Regions from separate parts of the Streptosporangium sp. NPDC048886 genome, predicted to be linked through region 1. Evidence: riboswitches for the same ligand, from Rfam matches in the RefSeq annotation. Region 1 holds a riboswitch; the other holds the start of a gene.
What was found. Region 1 has a riboswitch for glycine ahead of gcvP (aminomethyl-transferring glycine dehydrogenase). Riboswitches for the same ligand answer to the same signal wherever they lie in the genome.

Region 1 (7,163 bases):
AGGGCAGGGTGGAGCGCTTCCTGGAGAAGCCCACCTGGGGCCAGGTCTTCTCCGACACCGTCAACACCGGCATCTACGTGATGGAGCCGGAGGTCCTCGACGAGATCGCCGCCGGTGAGGCGGTCGACTGGTCGGCGGACGTCTTCCCCCGCCTGCTGGCCCGCGGCGCCCCCCTGTACGGCTACGTCGCCGAGGGCTACTGGGAGGACGTCGGCACCCACGAGAGCTACCTCAGGGCCCAGGCCGACGTGCTGTCGGGCCGCGTCAAGGTGGACATCGACGCCTTCGAGGTCTCGCCCGGCGTCTGGGTGGCCGAGGGCGCCTCGGTGGACACCGACGCCGTGCTAAAGGGCCCGCTCTACGTCGGCGACTACGCCAAGGTCGAGGCCGGGGCCGAGCTGCGCGAATACACCGTCCTGGGCAGCAACGTCGTGGTCCGCGAGGGCGCCTTCCTGCACCGCGCCGTCGTCCACGACAACGTCTACGTCGGACCGCGCGCCCACCTGCGCGGCTGCGTCATCGGCAAGAACACCGACCTGATGACCGGGACCAGGATCGAGGAGAGCGCCGTCGTCGGCGACGAGTGCATCATCGAGGCCGAGGCCTACGTCTCCTCCGGGGTCAAGGTCTACCCGTTCAAGACCATCGAGGCGGGGGCGGTGGTCAACACCAGCGTCATCTGGGAGCCGCGCGGCCAGCGCAACCTGTTCGGCCCGCGCGGGGTGTCCGGGCTGGTCAACGTGGAGATCACCCCCGAGCTGTGCGTACGGCTGGCCAGCGCCTACGCCACCACCCTCAAGAAGGGCACCTCGGTCATCACCTCCCGCGACTCCTCGCGCGCCGCGCGGGCGCTGAAGCGGGCCGTGATCAGCGCCCTGAACGCCAGCGCGATCAACGTGCTCGACCTGGAGGCGGCCCCGCTGCCGGTCTCCCGCTTCCACACCGCCAGGGAGAACGCCGTCGGCGGCATCGCGCTGCGCACCACCCCCGGAGACCCGCAGAGCGTCGACATCGTCTTCATGGACGAGCACGGCGCGGACCTGTCCCAGGCGGCCCAGCGCAAGCTGGACCGGGTCTTCTCCCGGCAGGAGTTCCGCCGCGCCTTCCCGGGGGAGATCGCCGAGCTCAGCTTCCCCGCCCGGGCGGTCGAGGACTACACCCACGAGCTGCTGCGCTGCGTCGAGATGACCGGGGTCCGCGACGCCGACATGAAGGTCGTGGTGGACTGCGCGGGCGGCACCTCCTCGCTGGTGCTGCCCAGCCTCCTCGGCCGGGTCGGGGTGGACGTGCTCACCGTCAACAACAGGCTGGACGACGCCTCGCCCACCGAGACCCTCGCCGAGCGCCGCCGCGACCTGCAGCGCCTGTCGGAGCTCGTCAGCTCCTCCAGGGCGGCCTTCGGGGTGCGGTTCGACCCCGTGGGGGAGCGGGTCGCGCTGGTGGACGAGATGGGCCAGCTGATCAGCGAGGAGCGCGCCCTGCTGGTGGTGCTGGACCTGGTGGCGGCCGAGCGGCGCGGCGGCAGGGTGGCGCTGCCGGTCACCACTACCCGGGTGGCCGAGCAGGTCTGCCGCTTCCACGGGGTGCAGGTCGAGTGGACCTCCACGGCCGTCGACGCGCTCACCGCCGCCGCGCGGGGACGGGACATGATCTTCGCCGCGGACGGGCGGGGCGGCTTCGTCGTGCCCGAGTTCGGCCCCACGGTGGACGGCCTGGCGGTGTTCCTGCGCCTGCTCGGCCTGGTCGCCCGGACGCGGCTGTCGCTCAGTCAGATCGACGCCCGGATCCCCGAGGCCAGGCTGCTGCGCCGCACCGTCCCGACCCCGTGGGCGGCCAAGGGGGTGGTGATGCGCTCGGTGATCGAGGCCGCCGAGCGCTACCGCATCGACACCACCGACGGGGTGCGGGTGGTCGCCGAGGACGGCAGCTGGGCGCTGGTGCTGCCCGACCCGGCCGAGGCCGTCACCCACCTGTGGGCCGAGGGCGGCGACGTCGACTCCGCCCAGAGCCTGCTCGAACACTGGGCGCGGGTCGTGGAGGAGGCGGCGGCCACGTGAGCGGGCGGTCCCGGACGGCGGGCGACGGCGTGAGCGGGCGGTCCCGGGTGGCGGGCGCCGGTGCGAGCGGACCGGCAAACCCAGCGCGGCGGCATGGACCGGGGACGCCGCGCGGCTGTAACTTTGTCACCGACCGAACCCGCGGTCGGGCGTCTGCCTTGATCTCTGCTTCTCAACGGTGTATGTTGCGGCATTCGCAGTCTGAGAAAATACCTGAGAAGCGAAGAAGCGAGGCGCGCATCCCTGAGCACCGTTGCCGCGTCTTCGCGGTAGGAGGCCGAGCCGATCGATGCCGAGCGTCTACTGCACGCAGTGCGGTCATGCCAACCCTGAGGATGCCCGTTTCTGTTCACGATGCGGGTCGCCGCTGACCAGGTCCGAACCACCCGGAGACAGCACTTCCACCATCTCCCTCTCCGGGATCGAGGCCTACGAGGCGGAGACCGGAGAGACGCTTCTCGCCGAGCGGCAAGCCGTCGAGCAGCTGCCCCCGGGCACCGCTCTGCTGGTGGCCATGCGTGGCCCCAACGCCGGCAGCCGCTTCCTGCTGGACAGCGATCTCACCACGGTGGGCCGCCACCCCGAGAGCGACATCTTCCTCGACGACATCACCGTCTCGCGACGTCATGTGGAGTTCTACCGGCGTGGCGGCGGGGTCTTCACCGTCCGCGACGTCGGCAGCCTGAACGGCACCTACGTCAACCGTGAGCGGATCGAGGAGGTCCCGCTGTACGGCGGGGACGAGGTCCAGATCGGCAAGTTCCGCCTGGTCTTCCTCACCCGCGGCGCCGCTGGAGGATGATGAGCTCGCAGGCCGCTCGTGCGCACATGAGCATCGGGGAGGTGCTCGCCCTCCTGCAGGGCGAGTTCCCCGATGTCAGCATCTCCAAGATCCGTTTCCTGGAGGGCGAGGGGTTGATCGAGCCGGAGCGCAGTCCCTCCGGTTACCGTAAATTCTCCTACGCCGACGTCGAGCGGCTCCGCTACATCCTCAGCGAGCAGCGTGACCGCTACCTGCCGCTGCGCGTGATCAAAGATCATCTCGAGGCCGCCGACCGTGAGGAACGGCCGGTGGCCCGCCCGCGCGCCGTCCCCGACGACGCGCCCTCCCAGGTCCGCCTCACCCGTGAGGAGCTGCTCGCCGCCGCCGAGCTCAGCGAGGAGACCCTCACCGAGCTGGAGGACTACGGCCTGCTGGCCGCGGTCGCCCGCTACTACGACGCCGAGGCCCTGGCCGTGGCCCGCAGCGTCGGCGCACTGGCCGCCTTCGGGCTGCACGCCCGCCATCTGCGGGCGGTCAAGGCCGCGGCCGAGCGCGAGGCCGGGCTGGTGGAACAGGCCATCGCCCCGCTGCTGCGCCGCCGCGGGCCGGGCGCCATCGACCAGGCCGACGAGACCGCCCGGGAGATTTCCGGCCTCCTGCTGGAATTGCACGCCTCGCTGGTACGTTCCGGCGTGCGTGGGGTGCTGGGCCGGTGACAACCTGACCAGGCACTCGTACCCCCACGAGTGTTACGTTGAACAAACCGGTCGGAATCCAGCGAAGACGGAGCAGCCCGTGTTGCAGATGGAGGTCGTGGGCGTTCGGGTTGAGATGCCCTCCAACCAGCCAATTGTTCTGCTGAAGGAGGCACATGGGGAGCGTTATCTGCCGATCTGGATCGGCATGACAGAGGCGACCGCGATCGCCATGGCTCAGGCCGAGGAGCCGCCGCCGCGGCCCCTGACCCATGACCTGTTCCGTGACGTTCTCGACGCGCTCGGCGTCCGGCTGAGCACGGTGAACATCGTCGCCCTCCGCGACGGGATCTTCTTCGCCGATCTCGTGTTCTCCAACGGGGTCGAGGTGAGTGCCCGCCCCTCGGACTCGATCGCCCTGGCACTCCGCACCGGCGCGCGCATCTTCGCCAGTGAGGACGTGGTCCGGGAGGCCGGGGTGATCATCCCCGACGACCAGGAGGACGAGGTGGAGAAGTTCAGGGAGTTCCTTGACACAATCACGCCCGAGGACTTCGGTCGCGCAGGGTAGGAATTTCGGTGCATTTACGCTTCACGACGCGCCGGGTGGGGTCGTTGACTGAGCTTGGCCCCAGTCCTACGGTGCAAGTGAAACCCACGGCTGTGCGTAAACCCCCAGATCAGGCCGCGGGATGAGAGAAAGCCGGAGGTCCGCGTGGCGGTCAGCAGCGGCGAGGGTAGAAACGCCGATCAGGATGACCCGGAACGGCGCCAGTCGGCACGTCAGCGCGCGGGTGAAGAGGGTCTGCTGTTCGACGGGCAGCCGGTGAGAACGCCCGCCGACATCGGATATCGAGGCCCCACCGCCTGCGCGGCGGCCGATATCACCTATCGGCAACTGGACTACTGGGCGCGCACCGGACTGGTCGAGCCCACCGTGCGGGCCGCCCACGGTTCCGGCTCCCAGCGCCTGTACGGCTTCCGCGACATCCTGGTGCTCAAGGTCGTCAAACGGCTGCTCGACACCGGCGTCTCCCTCCAGCAGATCCGCATCGCCGTACAGCACCTGCGTGACCGCGGCGTCAGCGACCTCGCCCAGATCACGCTGATGAGCGACGGGGTGAGCGTCTACGAGTGCACCTCGCCCGACGAGGTCATCGACCTGCTCCAGGGCGGGCAGGGAGTCTTCGGCATCGCCCTGGGCCGGGTGTGGCAGGAGGTCGAGGGTTCGCTGGCGGATCTCCCCGGTGAGCGGGCGGAGGCCGGCCAGGGCCCTTTAGGCGATCACCACGCAGATGAGCTGGCCCGTCGTCGCAGGGCCCGGCGCACGGGGTAAAGTTAGCTCTGCTGCTGACCCTGTGCGGGAGAGACCCCGACATGATCGGGGCGCCGAAGGAGCAACCTCCCCGGAATCTCTCAGGCACCCTGTACCGCACGGACGAGGCGACTCTGGAAAGCAGGTGCGTCCGCCAGGCGTATCTCACCGACGGTGAAAGCCTCCCCGCTGGGGAGGTGAAGCTCTCAGGTCGAGATGACAGAGGGGGAGATCCGGCATACGCCCGCGCCCAGCGCCGGTCTCCACCGCCTCGGGAGGCTTTCCATGACCGATCTGTCACCGCTCAGCGAGCTCACCCCTCCGCCGTTCGCCACCCGCCACATCGGGCCCGCGGACGCCGACCAGACCCGCATGCTCGAGGCGGTCGGATTCGCCTCCACCGCCGACCTGGTCGCGGTGGCCGTGCCCGAGGCGATCCGGGCCAAGGACCGGCTCCGCCTGCCACCGGCGGCGAGCGAGCCCGAGGCCATCGCCGAACTGCGCACCCTGGCCGGGCGCAACGCCGTGCTCACCTCGATGATCGGCCTGGGCTACCACGACACGATCACCCCGGCCGTCATCCGGCGCAACCTCCTGGAGAACCCGGGCTGGTACACCGCCTACACGCCCTACCAGCCGGAGATCTCCCAGGGCCGGCTGGAGGCCCTGATCAACTTCCAGACGGTCGTCTCCGACCTGACCGCGCTCGACGTCGCCGGGGCCTCCCTGCTGGATGAGGCCACCGCCGCCGCCGAGGCGATGACGCTGGCCCGCCGCGCCGGCCGCGCCGCGTCGAACGTGTTCGTCGTGGACGCCGACGCGCTGCCGCAGACCAAGGCCGTGCTGCGCACCAGGGCCGAGCCGCTCGGCATCGAGCTGGTCGACAGCGACTTCACCGGCGAGCTGCCCGAGTGCTTCGGCGTGCTCGTGCAGTATCCGGGCGCCAGCGGCCGGGTCAGGGACTTCCGCTCCATCGCCGAGGCCGCCCACGCGCGCGGCGCCCAGGTGGTCGCCGCCGCCGACCTGCTCGCCCTCACCCTGCTCACCGCGCCCGGCGAGTTCGGCGCCGACATCGCGATCGGCTCCTCGCAGCGCTTCGGCGTCCCGCTGGGCTTCGGCGGCCCGCACGCGGCCTACATGGCCGTCCGCGACGGCCTGCAGCGGCAGATGCCGGGCCGCCTGGTGGGCGTCTCCCAGGACGCCGACGGGCGCCCCGCCTACCGGCTCGCGCTGCAGACCCGCGAACAGCACATCCGCCGCGAGAAGGCGACCAGCAACATCTGCACCGCGCAGGTCCTGCTCGCGGTGATCGCGGGCATGTACGCCGTCTACCACGGCCCCGAGGGGCTGCGCCGGATCGGCCGGCGCATCCACCGGCACGCCGTCGTGCTCGCCGCGGGCCTGCGCCACGGCGGTGTCGAGGTCGTGCACGACGACTTCTTCGACACCGTGCTCGCCCGCGTGCCCGGCCGCGCCGCCCAGATCGTCGCCGCCGCCCGCGACAACGGGGTCAACCTGCGCCTGGTCGACGCCGACCACGTGGGCGTCACCTGCGACGAGAAGACCGAGCTCATCCACCTGGAGCAGGTCCTGGCCGCCTTCGAGGTCAGCGGCGCCGTCCTGACCGACCTCGACGCCGCCGCGCACGACGCGCTGCCCGCCGCGCTGGCGCGCACCGGCGACTACCTGACGCACCCGGTCTTCCACAGCCACCGCTCCGAGACGGCCATGCTGCGCTACCTGCGCAGGCTCCAGGACAAGGACATCGCGCTCGACCGGTCGATGATCCCGCTGGGCTCGTGCACCATGAAGCTCAACGCGACCACCGAGATGGAGCCGATCACCTGGCCGGAGTTCGCCGGGCTGCACCCCTACGCCCCGGAGGATCAGGTCGGGGGCTACCTGGAGCTGATCAAGGAGCTGGAGGGCTGGCTGGCCGAGGTCACCGGCTACGACGCGGTGTCGATCCAGCCCAACGCCGGCTCCCAGGGCGAGTTCGCCGGTCTGCTGGCCATCCGCGCCTACCACAAGGCGCGTGGCGAGTCCGGACGCGACGTCTGCCTGATCCCGTCCTCGGCGCACGGCACCAACGCCGCCAGCGCCGTCATGGCGGGCATGCGCGTCGCCGTGGTCGCCTGTGACGACAACGGCAACGTCGACCTCGCCGACCTCGAAGCCAAGATCGACAAGCACCGCGACCAGCTCGCCGCCATCATGGTGACCTACCCCTCCACGCACGGCGTCTACGAGGAGACCATCACCCAGGTGTGCGAGCGGGTCCACGAGGCCGGCGGCCAGGTCTACGTCGACGGCGCCAACCTCAACGCACTGGT
Region 2 (7,163 bases), on a different contig from region 1:
GGGTCGGCGGCCGCGGCCGAGGTGGACGGCCTGTTCGTCAAGGCCGACGTCACCAGCGAGGACGACGTCGTGCGGATGTTCCGGACCGCCTTCGACACCTACGGCAGCGTGGACATCGCCTTCAACAACGCGGGCATCTCGCCGCCGGAGGACGACTCGATCCTGGAGACCGGCATCGACGCCTGGCGCCGGGTCCAGGAGGTCAACCTCACCTCGGTCTACCTGTGCTGCAAGCACGTCATCCCCTACATGCGGCGCCAGGGCAAGGGGTCGATCATCAACACCGCGTCCTTCGTGGCCGTGATGGGCTCGGCCACCAGCCAGATCTCCTACACCGCCTCCAAGGGCGGGGTGCTGGCCATGTCCCGCGAACTCGGGGTGCAGTTCGCCCGCGAGGGCATCCGGGTCAACGCGCTCTGCCCGGGGCCGGTCAACACGCCGCTGCTGCAGGAGCTGTTCGCCAAGGACCCCGAGCAGGCGCAGCGCCGCCTGGTGCACATCCCCACCGGCCGCTTCGCCGAGGCCTCCGAGATCGCCGCGGCGGTGGCGTTCCTGGCCTCGGACGACGCGAGCTTCGTCACCGGCTCGGAGTTCCTGGTGGACGGCGGCATCTCGGGCGCCTACGTCACCCCGCTGTGACCGCCGCGGCGCCCGGCGGCCGGGACCGCCCGCGGGAGGGCCCCGGCCGCGTCTGCCCACCCCATCCCCTCCGCCCCCGATAACGTGCCGGGACGTGGGCGGAGACCCCACGTCCCGGCGTCCGGCAAGAAAGAGATCATGTCCCGTCCCGTCATCGGCATCACCTGCTACATCGAGCCCGCCACGTTCACCGTCTGGGAGATGCCCACCGCGCTCCTGCCGTACGGCTACGTCGACCACGTGGCCCGCGCCGGCGGGCAGCCGGTGATCCTGCCGCCGGTGGGCGACCCCGCGGCGCTGGTCGGGCGCCTGGACGGGCTGATCCTGGCCGGCGGCGGGGACGTCGACCCGGCACGGTACGGCCAGGTCCCGCACGAGCGGACCGGCCACGTCCGCGGCTTCCGCGACGACGCCGAGTTCGGGCTGGCCCACGCGGCCCTGGAGCGCGGCATCCCGCTGCTGGGAGTCTGCCGGGGCCTGCAGGTCCTCAACGTCGCCCTCGGCGGCAGCCTGCGCCAGCACCTGCCCGACGAGGTCGGCCACAGCGGGCACGCCCCGGCCCCCGGCCGCTTCGGCCGGATGCCGGTACGGCTGACCCCCGGGAGCCAGATCGCCAAGATCCTCGACACCGAGACCGCGGACGTGGCCCACTACCACCACCAGGCCGCCGACCGGCTGGGCGCGGGCCTGACCGTGACCGCCCACGCCGAGGACGGCACGGTCGAGGCCGTGGAGCTGGAGGGCCACCCGTTCGCCCTCGCCGTCCAGTGGCACCCCGAAGCCGACGACGAGTGCCTGCTGTTCGAGGAACTGGTACGGCGCAGCCGCCCCTGACCGGCGCGGCCGTCCCGGGCGGCGAGAACACGAGCCCGGGGGATTTCGCTCGGCCGGTGCGGGCGGTTAGGCTGGTCACGACACCGATGAATCCCGCGCGGGAGAGCGTCCTGACATCCAGGCCAGGACCCCTGAAGGAGCAAGCCCTCCCCGCGAACCTCTCAAGGCAAAGGACCGTGCGGGTAGGTGGCCTCTGGAAAGCAGGTCTCGCGGCCTCGCCGAAGGTGAAAGTCCGGTAAAAACCGGGCGAAGCTCTCAGGCATCGATGACAGAGGGGGAGGATGCTCTCATCTGACCCCTGCCTGAGGTGCGAACATGTCCCGACCTACGCCGCTGCGCGGTGTCCACGAGGCCCTCGGCGCGACGCTGACCGATTTCGCGGGCTGGCTGATGCCGCTGCGCTACGGCAGCGAGTCCACCGAGCACAACGCGGTCCGCCAGGCGGCGGGCCTGTTCGACCTGTCCCACATGGGCGAGATCTTCGTGACCGGCCCGCAGGCCGGCGAGGCCCTCGACTACGCGCTGGTGGGTTACCTGTCCGCCCTTGAGCCGGGCCGCGCCCGCTACACGATGATCGTCTCCCCCTCCGGCGGCGTGCTGGACGACCTGATCGTCTACCGCCTGGCCGACGAGGAGTTCATGGTCGTCGCCAACGCCTCCAACTACCCGCGGGTCGCCGCCGAGCTCACCGAGCGCGCCAAGTCCTTCGACGCCGCCGTGGACGACCGCTCCGAGCAGTACGCGCTGGTCGCGGTCCAGGGCCCGCGCTCGCGCGCCATCATGGGCGAGGTCACCGACGCCGACCTCGACGGGCTGAAGTACTACGCCGGCCTGCCCGCCACCGTGGCCGGCCGCGAGGCCCTCATCGCCCGCACCGGATACACCGGCGAGGACGGCTTCGAGCTGTTCGTCGCCGCCGCCGACGCAGAGCCGCTCTGGGCCGCGCTCACCGAGGCGGGCGCGGCGCACGGGCTGCTGCCGGCCGGGCTGTCGGCGCGCGACACCCTCCGCCTGGAGGCGGGCATGCCGCTCTACGGCAACGAGCTGTCGGCCGATCTCACTCCGTTCGACGCGGGGCTCGGCCGTGTGGTGAGGTTTGACAAGCCGGGCGACTTCGTCGGCCGGGCCGCCCTGGAGCCTCTCAAGGACGTCCCGCCGACCCGTCGCCGGGTCGGACTGGTCGCGACGGGCCGCCGGGTGCCCCGGCACGGGTACCCGGTGGTCTCCGAGGACGGCGCCGTCGTCGGCGAGGTCACCAGCGGGGCCCCCTCCCAGTCACTGGGCCGGCCCATCGCCATGGCCTACGTGGACAACGGCCTGTCCACCGGCCTGGCGGTGGACATCCGGGGTAGTCGCGAACCGGTCGACGTCGTCGACCTGCCTTTCTACAGGAGGAAATAATGAGCAGCATTCCCGATGACCTGCACTACACCAAGGAGCACGAGTGGATCGCGGGCATCGATGACGGCCTGACCCTCACCGTGGGCATCACCGCCTACGCCGCCGAGGCGCTGGGCGACGTGGTCTACGTGCAGCTCCCCGAGGCCGGGGCGACGATCTCCGCCGGCGACGCCGTCGGCGAGGTCGAGTCGACCAAGTCGGTGAGCGACATCTTCGCGCCGGTGGGCGGTGAGGTCGTCGAGGTCAACCAGGCCGTCGTGGACGACCCGTCCCTGGTCAACAGTGACTCCTACGGTGATGGCTGGCTGTTCCGCGTCCGTCTTGAGGGCGACGCCGACGACCTGCTGTCCGCCGAGGAGTACGCCGCGCTCACCTCGGGTGAGTCCTGAAATTTCTCCTCTTGCGCCGTGATCACGCGCACCACCGGGTGCGCGTGGTCACGGCGATGTGAAGGCAGGGACCAGATCAATGGCGATCAGCGTCTTCGATCTCTTCAAGATCGGAATCGGCCCGTCCAGCTCGCACACCGGCGGGCCGATGGCCGCCGCGCACAAATTCGCCCGCGGCCTGGAGCAGGACAGGCTCCTGGAGAAGACCGCCCGGGTCGAGGTGATCCTGTACGGATCGCTCGGACTGACCGGCAAGGGCCACGGCAGCGACAAGGCCGTCCTGCTGGGCCTGTCGGGTGAGAAGCCCGAGCTCGTGGACGTCGACACCGTCGACGACCGGCTGGCCGCCATGCGCGCCTCCGGGACGATCTCCCTGTACGGCTCCCGCGAGATCCCCTTCGTGGTCGGCGAGCACCTCGTGTTCGAACGCAAGATCTCGCTGCCGCACCACCCCAACGGCATGCGCTTCATCGCCTTCTCCGAGACGGGCGAGCAGCTCCGCGAGAAGGTCTACTACTCGGTGGGCGGCGGCTTCGTGGTGGACGAGAACGCCACCGGCGCCGACCGGATCAAACCCGACGACACCGTCCTGCCGCACCCCTTCACGACGGCCGCCGAACTGCTCGCCCACTGCACGGAGACCGGCCTGTCGATCTCCGGGCTGATGCTGGAGAACGAGAAGGCCTTCGGCCGCTCGGAGCAGGAGATCCGCGACCAGCTGCTGCACCTGTGGCGGGTCATGGCCGAGTGCGTCCGGCGCGGCACCGCCAAGGAGGGCGTGCTGCCCGGCGGGCTGAAGGTCCGGCGCCGGGCCCACCAGCTCCACCGGCGGCTGCAGAGCGAGTCCCCGGAGAAGGACCCGCTGCAGACCATGGACTGGGTCTCGCTGTACGCCCTGGCGGTGAACGAGGAGAACGCGGCGGGCGGCCGGATCGTCACCGCCCCGACCAACGGCGCCGCCGGCATCATCCCGGCCGTGCTGACCTACTACGACCGCTTCACCCCCAAGTCCGACGACGACGGCGTGGTCCGCTTCCTGCTCACCGCGGGGGCGATCGGCGTGCTGTTCAAGGAGAACGCCTCCATCTCCGGCGCCGAGGTCGGCTGCCAGGGCGAGGTCGGCTCGGCCTGCTCCATGGCCGCCGCCGGGCTCACCGAGGTGCTGGGCGGCACCCCGGAGCAGGTGGAGAACGCCGCCGAGATCGGCATCGAGCACAACCTGGGCCTGACCTGCGACCCGATCGGCGGACTGGTGCAGATCCCGTGCATCGAGCGCAACGCGGTGGCCTCGATCAAGGCCATCACCGCCGCCCGGATCGCGCTGCGCGGCGACGGCCGCCACTTCGTCTCCCTGGACAAGGCCATCAAGACCATGCGCGACACCGGCCGCGACATGCTCGACAAATACAAGGAGACCAGCCGCGGCGGCCTGGCCGTCAACGTCATCGAATGCTGAACCGGCCGGGCGGCGGACAAGGGCCGGGCGGACGTTCCGTAACGGGCCCGGCCACGGCTGCGAGCCACGGCTGAGCGGGCGCGGCTCTCCGGGTCACGGCAGCCCGGGTCACACCTGAGCAGGTCACACCTGAGCGGGCACGGCCGGCCGGATCACGGCTGAGCGGGCGCGTCTCTCCGGGTCACGGCTGAACGGGCGCGGCTCTCCGGATCACGGCTGAACGGGCGCGGGTCTCCGGATCACGGCTGAACGGGCGCGGGTCTCCGGATCACGGCTGAACGGGCACGGCCGGCCGGATCAGCGGCTCCATAAGGTAGCTGTGGTCCCGGTCCGGCCCGCCGTGGATGACCGGCAGGGTCCGCGCCGCGAGCCCCCCGACTTCTCGGGTGAACAGGTCGATCGGCACGAGCTTCATCATCTCGTACAGGATCGCCCCCTCTCGCGCCTATGCTGGGTGGCTCGTCACGGGGGCTCCTGTCGTGGAGCCCGCCTGCCTCGGAGACTCGGGAGGTCCTGGTGCCAGCGGGAGAACGTCCGGCGAGCCGTTTCCTCCGCCTCTCCGGCACCCACGGGCTCTTCCTGACCGCCCTGCTGGCCGGCGCCGGGCTCCGGGTCCTGGCCGTGCTCGGCTACCGGCCGGCCCTGTGGTTCTGGGCCGACTCCTTCGTCTACCTCAACGCCGGACTCGACCCCCGCCCCATGGAGTCGCGCCCCTCGGGCTACTCCCTGTTGCTGTGGACGCTGCAGCCGCTGTCGAGCGTCCAGGCCGTGGTCGTGCTCCAGCACCTGCTCGGCCTGACCATGGCCGTCTGCGTCTATCTCCTGCTGCGCCGTCTGGGCGGCCTGCCGGGATGGGGGGCGACGCTCGCCGCGCTGCCGGTGCTGCTGGACGTCCACCAGGTCCAGCTCGAACACCTCGTCATGGCCGACCTGCTGATGGAGTTCCTGGCGGTCCTGGCGGTCACGCTGCTGCTGTGGCGGCGCCGGCCGCCGGTGTGGGCCGCCCTCCTCGCCGGGGCCCTGCTGGCCGCGGCGACCGTCACCCGGACGATGGGGCTGCCGCTGACCGCCGTGGTGCTGGTCTGCCTGGTGATCGGCCGCGCCGGCTGGAAGGCGGTCACCGCCACCGCGCTGGCCGCCGCGATCGGCCTGGGCGCCTACGCCACCTGGTTCAGGTCCGAGCACGGCGACTACGGGCTCACCCGGGGCAACGCCTTCCTGTGGGCGCGCACGGCGACCTTCGCCGACTGCGCGAAGATCAAGCCCACCGGGCCGGAGGCCGCGCTCTGCCTCCCCGGCCCGGTGAGCGAGCGCAGACCCCCGCCCGTATACATCTGGGACGGCGCATCGCCGCTCAACAAAGTCAAGGGCACCTGGGCCGAGCGCGACAGGCTCGCCGGCGACTTCGCCGTCCAGGCCATCAAGGCGCAGCCCCTGGACTTCCTCCGGGCGGGCCTGACCGACGTGGCCCACATCTTCGACTGGACCCGCCGGGTCTATCCCACCCCCGGCCCGCAGAGCGCCTACGTCTTCCCTGACACGGCCCGCCCCTTCCCCAAGGGGACCGCCTCCCAGGGGAGGACCGCCGAGGAGGTGACCACGGCCTACCAGGGCGTCTCCGGCGCGCCCTCCCTGGTCGAGCCCTATGCCGGCTGGCTGCGGGCCTACCAGGAGCACGGCTTCCTGCGCGGCCCGTTCCTCGCCGCGATCCTGCTGGCCGGCCTCGCCGGCGTCCTGTTCCGTCTGCGGGACCTCGGCGGCGCCGTGCTGATGCCGTGGGCCGCCGGCACCGTGCTGCTGGTCCTGCCGCCCTTCATCGCCGCCTTCGACCACCGCTACGTGGTGCCCGCCCTGCCGCTGGCGTGCCTGGCCGCCGGACTGGCCTTCGGCACCCGGCGACGGCCGTCAGCGGCGCCTGACGTGCAGGCGGACGGAGGCCCCGAGCCCGTCGTCGCCGACCGTCCTGCGGACCTTGCCGACGGCGTCCTTGTTCAGCCGGGCCACGAGTTTGGCGACGTCCGCCTCTGGCCCGCAGCTGATCCCGATCCGCAGCCGGTCGCCCGCCACCGCCCTGACATGGATGCGCCTGAGCCCTTCGACTTCTTTAAGCGCAACCCCCAGCATCGCGATCCCGCTGCCCGTCCGGCTCCCCCAGCGCCCCCAGCCCACGGCGCCCAGCAGCCACCGGATCGCCAGCAGCGTCAGCACCATCAGTAGCAGCGCGGCCAGCCAGCCCATCCACGGGTGCTCGGCCAGGTGGGCGGGCAGCTCCCTGTTCAGGATCCGGTCCCCGCGCGGCTGCGGGAGCTTGCCCCACCCCCGCAGGAACCCGTAGAGCCCGCCCCCGGCCAGCACCGCCCCGGTGACGGCCAGGCCGATCCGGTTGCCCTGGTAGACCTTCATCAGATCCCCCGCCTGCGCAGCCGTACCATGACCTCGCCCCC

Region 2: it holds a riboswitch for glycine, as region 1 does, so the genes downstream of both, gcvT (glycine cleavage system aminomethyltransferase GcvT) here and gcvP (aminomethyl-transferring glycine dehydrogenase) in region 1, are expected to answer to the same signal.

What each region holds. Positions count from the first base shown of each region.
Region 1 covers NZ_JBVJHH010000044.1:38,309-45,471, forward strand. The annotation lists gene ACZ6R6_RS39355 (sugar phosphate nucleotidyltransferase) at 1-2,057, shown strand, start outside; gene ACZ6R6_RS39360 (FHA domain-containing protein) at 2,347-2,859, shown strand; gene ftsR (transcriptional regulator FtsR) at 2,886-3,536, shown strand; gene ACZ6R6_RS39370 (bifunctional nuclease family protein) at 3,616-4,086, shown strand; gene ACZ6R6_RS39375 (MerR family transcriptional regulator) at 4,231-4,851, shown strand; glycine riboswitch at 4,867-4,958, shown strand; gene gcvP (aminomethyl-transferring glycine dehydrogenase) at 5,116-7,163, shown strand, end outside.
Region 2 covers NZ_JBVJHH010000014.1:46,455-53,617, reverse strand. The annotation lists gene ACZ6R6_RS19005 (3-oxoacyl-ACP reductase) at 1-639, shown strand, start outside; gene ACZ6R6_RS19000 (gamma-glutamyl-gamma-aminobutyrate hydrolase family protein) at 778-1,473, shown strand; glycine riboswitch at 1,562-1,660, shown strand; glycine riboswitch at 1,661-1,755, shown strand; gene gcvT (glycine cleavage system aminomethyltransferase GcvT) at 1,789-2,874, shown strand; gene gcvH (glycine cleavage system protein GcvH) at 2,874-3,263, shown strand; gene ACZ6R6_RS18985 (L-serine ammonia-lyase) at 3,343-4,719, shown strand; gene ACZ6R6_RS18980 (hypothetical protein) at 4,988-5,137, opposite strand; gene ACZ6R6_RS18975 (hypothetical protein) at 5,236-6,936, shown strand; gene ACZ6R6_RS18970 (DUF6286 domain-containing protein) at 7,122-7,163, opposite strand, start outside.